2 regions of the Bacillus sp. ISL-39 genome follow, and region 2 is predicted to be linked to the other one. Evidence: riboswitches for the same ligand, from Rfam matches in the RefSeq annotation. Region 2 holds a riboswitch; the other holds the start of a gene.
What was found. Region 2 has a riboswitch for preQ1 ahead of J7E37_RS06885 (QueT transporter family protein). Riboswitches for the same ligand answer to the same signal wherever they lie in the genome.

Region 1: it holds a riboswitch for preQ1, as region 2 does, so the genes downstream of both, queC (7-cyano-7-deazaguanine synthase QueC) here and J7E37_RS06885 (QueT transporter family protein) in region 2, are expected to answer to the same signal.

Annotation. Positions count from the first base shown of each region.
Region 1 covers NZ_JAGGQM010000010.1:124,753-127,910, forward strand. The annotation lists gene J7E37_RS10235 (hypothetical protein) at 1-631, shown strand, start outside; gene J7E37_RS10240 (hypothetical protein) at 673-1,191, opposite strand; gene J7E37_RS10245 (hypothetical protein) at 1,393-1,770, shown strand; PreQ1 riboswitch class I at 1,844-1,886, shown strand; gene queC (7-cyano-7-deazaguanine synthase QueC) at 1,940-2,596, shown strand; gene queD (6-carboxytetrahydropterin synthase QueD) at 2,596-3,072, shown strand; gene queE (7-carboxy-7-deazaguanine synthase QueE) at 3,065-3,158, shown strand, end outside.
Region 2 covers NZ_JAGGQM010000005.1:160,016-163,173, reverse strand. The annotation lists gene J7E37_RS06890 (glycoside hydrolase family 18 protein) at 1-601, opposite strand, end outside; gene J7E37_RS06885 (QueT transporter family protein) at 868-1,353, opposite strand; PreQ1 riboswitch class I at 1,360-1,404, opposite strand; gene J7E37_RS06880 (pirin family protein) at 2,553-3,158, shown strand, end outside.

The sequences.
Region 1 (3,158 bases), on a different contig from region 2:
ATTATTCGATGGCTTGGCAGGGGAGATGGTGAAAATTAAAATAAGCTGTTCAAATCCAGATGAGAACAATGCAGACACCAGTCCGGAAGAGACAATCGAGGAAATATTAAACAAGAAGACTAAGAAGACAAAACATTACAAAAAGAAGAGGCTGGCCAATAAGCATAAATTGAAGCCTAAGCATAGATACAAAAAGAAGAAACTGAGCAAAAATTACCTGGAAGGATTCGTAAAATTAGTTGGCAGAGATTTTGTCCAGCTCCAAAAGAACCGAAAGACCTTTTTAATCCCTTTCAAAAGTGTTTGCCTGGTTTTGACTAAGAAGCGATATCAACCTCCTGTTCACAAACTGCCTTTGGCTGATATTGATCCATGTTTCCGCAGGGACCTGACATTCAAATTTGGAGAAACAGTTGCTGATGATCATGAATTAGTCCAGATTTTCTTCAGGATCAAGTTATCCATGTACCTTAAAACATTTGCTGATGAAAAAGTATCGGTTTATTATAATTCGAAAAAGGAAATTGGTTTATTAAAGTGCATTGAAAACGGCAACATCCATCTAGTCAGCCAGGATGGGCAGGTTAAAGGAATACCCTTAACATCCTTCTGTTATCTGAAAAAATCCTGATCACAATCAGAAACGCCTGAGCATTTGCTCAGGCGTTGTCTCTATGATCCTTGATCCCTTTCAAACCAGTTTATTGTGTCAAATGGTATCATCCTGTATTTCTTTTTCGAGTGCTTTTGTTTGCCCTCGGGATTTTTAAGGATGACTATCTCGACAAAATCATTTCCAACAAAGGAAATCTTGCCACTGATTTTTTTAAACTTGCTGTCACACTCGGTCCCAATAATAACTTTGCATCCGATATATCTTCGCAAAACTGCTGCCATCTTATTACGCAAACCACCCAAGCGTACGCTGAAATGCCTGCTGCATAACTCGCGATCGGCGAAATTATAACGACGGTCGAAAATAACCGGGTTACAATCATCCTTGTAGCTATGGCAATATCCATAATCAGAGCTTGATTCCAGCTGCTCATCCATTGATGGGAATTCTGCAGATGAGCCACAGGAAAATGCTGATTCATGACTTTGGCATTCCGGATGATCATAATCTTGGATTTCAAGAGAATCCTGTCCTAAAAAATCCCGGCTTCCAGAAAAGTAAGCTCCATTATCCATCTGTATCCTCCTTTATTTAGTATGAAAACAATAGGTGCTTGTAATCATTTTATTCCTTTAAAAAATTTGCGAATGAGCAAGATGCCCTTATGGGGGAACTTGACCATTCAAAATATCATGTAATAAGCTATAGATAACGTTGGTTTAGCTGTTTACACCATTTGGAAAATGAATCAAATACTAAATATCAGGGTGGTTGCCATGGATGAATTATTAAAAAAATTACGATACAAACAGGGGACAGCCAGGGTGATGAACGCACCGAAAGAATACGAGTCATTAATTGAAGATATTGGCGATGAATCAGACAAAAATGAATTTATGCTATTATTTTCCAACAACAGTCAGGAAGTTAGGGAATGGTTTCCGAAGGCTGTTTCTGGATTGAAAGAGGATGCTGTATTCTGGATTGCCTTCCCAAAGAAAAGTTCAAAAGTTAAAACTGATATTAACCGCGACGCATTATTCAGGCTGGTCCAAGATATATCTGACTATAGAGCTGTCAGCAATGTCTCCATGGACGAAAAATGGTCAGCACTAAGGTTCAGGCATCAGGATCTGGTAAAATCAAAAAAGTGATGGAATAATACAGGCTTTCTTTTTATAAAATATGTGATAAAATGAGAAAGTTAAAATTACATATTCCGTTTTTACGGAAGAGGTTCTAGCTACCCTCTCAAAAAAACTAAGGGAAAACAGTACTGCTGTCTTAGTGGTACTGTTTTTTCTGTTGTAAAGGAGTTTTCTAATGAAAAATGAAAAAGCGGTTGTCGTGTTCAGCGGAGGACAGGATAGTACGACTTGCCTGTTCTGGGCCATGAAGGAATTCAAGGAAGTTGAAGCGGTCACTTTCGATTATAATCAGCGTCACCGCACAGAAATACAATGCGCAAAAGACATCACAAGCCAGCTTGGGGTGAAACACCATGTTCTCGATATGAGCCTGCTTAACCAACTGGCGCCTAACGCACTTACCAGGAGTGATATCGAGGTGAAGGATGGGGAAGAAGGGAAACTGCCATCAACCTTTGTGCCAGGGAGGAATTTATTGTTCTTATCCTTTGCAGGCGTGCTTGCAAGTCAAGTGAACGCTAAGCACATCGTAACAGGTGTATGCGAAACGGACTTCAGCGGCTACCCCGATTGCCGGGATGTGTTCATTAAATCATTGAATGTAACCCTAAACCTATCTATGGACCAGAACTTTGTCATCCATACACCATTAATGTGGCTGAATAAGGCACAAACCTGGAAGCTGGCTGATGACCTGGGCGCTTTTGAATTTGTCAGGACAAGAACATTGACTTGCTATAACGGAATCATTGCAGATGGATGTGGGATTTGCCCTGCCTGTAAGTTACGGAAAAACGGGCTGGATGAGTACCTGGAAGGAGTTGTTTCTTGATGTACGAATTCAGGATCGTCGACCAGCTTCAGAAAATAGATAAAGATATTAAGAGAGAACAATTAAAATATCATTCTAAGCGTGTGCTCGTCAGCAAGGAATTTACCTTTGATGCCGCTCATCACCTTCATGAATATGAAGGGAAATGTAAAAACCTCCACGGCCATACTTATAAAGTTATATTCGGCTTAAGTGGTTTTGTCGATGACCGTGGATTAATGATTGATTTTGGTGATATTAAAGATATTTGGAAATCAGAAATAGAAATTTATCTAGATCACAGATATTTGAATGAAACTTTGCCGCCTATGAATACAACTGCTGAAAACATGGTAGCCTGGATTTATGAAAAAATGTCTGATTCCCTGTCGAATAGACAGCATTTATACCAAGATGCAAGGGTAGAGTTTGTGAAACTCTATGAAACTCCAACTAGTTATGCTGAAGCAAGAAGGGAGTGGATGGAGATTGACTAAGATTCCCGTGATGGAAATTTTCGGACCGACGATTCAGGGAGAAGGAATGGTCATCGGACAAAAGACAATGTTTGTTCGTACGGCAG
Region 2 (3,158 bases):
GGATAGCTTCGGTGTCGTCCTTCATATAAAGGACTAGAGACCCGTCAGGCTGGATGACATAAGCGAATGGAGCGATATAGGTCATCAGATCGGCAACTTCGTTGACCAGCTCAATGGCTTTTTCGTCGGAATGGTAAGTGAAGGCATTCGATTCAATCATTGGTTTCGGTTTGGGAATGACCAGGATCGTCCCTGGATAAAGCAGATTCGGGTTTTGAATTTGATTGGCCTTGATGATTGCCTGTACGGTTACACCATAACGCTGGGATATTTGCCATAGGGTTTCACCGCGTTGAATGGTGTGGCGGGCAGCGGGTATGCGGAGTACGGTTCCAGGGTAGATCAGAGAAGGGTTGGTGATGGCGTTCGCCCGAATAATGGCATCTACGGTCGTCCCGTAACGCTGGGCAATAGACCATAAGGCTTCACCATATTGAACTGAATGGAAAGCATCATAAGATGGAATAAGCAAAGCCTGGCCCACGGCCAATTGGTTTGGGTTTTCAAGGCCATTTATTTCGCTGATTTGTGTTACGCTCACCTGATACCTGTTTGAAATCTGCCACAGAGCTTCCCCTCTTTGCACAACATGAATGATCATAATGAACCCCCTCAGGAAAAAGTCCTACAATATGCTATGAGAAAAAAAGGCATTATATGTTGAAGGAGGAACGTTTATTAATCTCTAAATAGATTTGGAAAACATTTTTCGCGGAGGAAAGTGAAGAAACGAAAGAGAACATAGTAAGATATCTGGCTTGTATGGTGAAAATCTTATTGGAAACTTAGATTTATGTTTACAGCGCGTTTCCAGGTTCAGCCCATAACAAAACGCATGGACCCCTTGTCCATGCGTTTTCATCTAACTTACACTAATTTTTCAAGGTTTACGCGCTTATGAATCGCAAGCATGACAGGAATACCTACAGCCATTACCGTAAATTCACCTGCAGCTGTTGTCAGCCATGTGAACCAGAATGGCAATTGGAATGCCAGGTTTAGTTCAATCGCAATCAGGAACATCGTGAACGTGAAGACTAATGTGTTCACAATCATACGGCCCATGATACTCTTAATATATTTTGCTGTGAAAATCGTGATCAGCAACGATATTACTGACTGCCCGACTCCAAAGACAAGGTCGTATGCGACTATTGGCGAGAAAAGCAGATTTGTTAAAAATACACCTAAAACTATTCCAAAGAAATATTTCTTATTGAAAACGATCAAGTGGTTGAACATTTCGGATACGCGGAACTGCACATTGGTGAAGCCAAATGGCTGGAAGACGGCAGAAACGGCAATGTATAAAGCAGCTAGGATTCCGTTCCGGACAATCGTTCTAGTATTCATTTATAATCTCTCCTAGTTTTTTTACGTGGGATGGTTACGAACCACGTTATTTAAAAGCCAATTTAATATTATATAGGATAAAAGGCCTTCTCACAATACTATTTTTATAGAATACAGGTAGCTTTCCAAGACTAAAAATAAAAGGCGCCCAGTCAGAATCATTCGAAAGAAAGCCAATAAGGCTACCTCTTTGAAGTGACTTTCTTACTCTACTCTTATGACCACGCCACCTGCTATTTCGGCACTGGCTGGTCTTTATAACTCCTCTAAAGACCACGCCAATCACTTTTTCGGCACTGGCTGGTCTTTATAACTCCTCTAAAGACCACTCCACCCGCTTTTTCGGCACTGGCTGGTCTTTATAACTCCTCTAAAGGCCACGCCAATCACTTTTTCGGCACTGTATGGTCATTATAACTCTTCTAAAGACCACGCCACCGGCTTTTTGGGCTATCGATGGTCTTTATAACTCCTCTAAAGACCACGCCACCCGCTTTTTTCGGCACTGTATGGTCTTTATAACTCTTCTAAAGACCACGCCACCGGCTTTTTTCGGCACTGTATGGTCTTTATAACTCCTCTAAAGACCACTCCACCCGCTTTTTTCGGCACTGTATGGTCTTTATAACTCTTCTAAAGACCACGCCACCAGCTTTTTCGGCACTGTATGGTCTTTATAACTCCTCTAAAGACCGCGCCACCCGCTTTTTCGGCACTGGCTGGTCTTTATAACTCCTCTAAAGGCCACGCCAATCACTTTTTCGGCACTGTATGGTCATTATAACTCTTCTAAAGACCACGCCAATCACTTTTTCGGCACTGGTTGGTCTTTATAACTCCTCTAAAGACCACGCCACCCGCTTTTTCGGCACTGGCTGGTCTTTATAACTCTTCTAAAGACCACGCCACCCGCTTTTTTCGGCACTGTATGGTCATTATAACTCTTCTAAAGACCACGCCACCACGCCACCCGCTTTTTCGGCACTAGATGGTCTTTATAACTCCTCTTATTACGATTATTGACGTATATTCGATTGGGAAGCAGTTTCGAAAAGAGCCCGAAACCTTTAAGAGTGCGGATAACGGTACGTGTTCGTACAGTATCAAAACATGCGAAAGCAGTCTTATTTAAAATATATCGCGGGATTGTTATAATTTGGGGATAGTCACTACAGCTAGTAAAAAAAGGGGTTATCAAAATGTTCAAAAGAGATGTCAAGAAACATTGGACAGTTCAATATGAGGAAAGAGGGATGCCGCATGTCCAGGCAGGACTTGTGCTGAATCCCCAAAACTGGAGGGAATTGGACCCCTTCATTTTAATGGCGGAAGACTGGTTTAAGCGTGGTACTTTTTCTGATCACCCGCATCGCGGCTTCCAGACAATCACCTATATCATAGACGGCAGGCTGGAGCACATTGACAACCATGGCGGCCACAGCATCCTGGAGTCTGGGGACATTCAGTACATGAACGCTGGCAGCGGTGCGCGGCATGCTGAAGAGGCGGTTGATAACGATATTGCCCATACACTGCAGCTGTGGCTGAATCTGCCTAAGGAGTTGAAAGGCACAGCCACTTCTTATCAAAACGTGTATTCCGAACATGCACCCCTTGTCCAGTTTAAAGGCGGAACTTTAAAGGTGTATTCAGGTGAAACAGCGGGAGTGAAAGGCCCTCTCGAACCATTGGTACCTTTTACCCTGTCAGAAATTCAGCTGGCGGAGGGAGCGGAGTACGAATATGAATTGCCGGAAGGACATAACGCATTCCTTTATGTACTTTCAGGTGACGTCCAGGCAGGC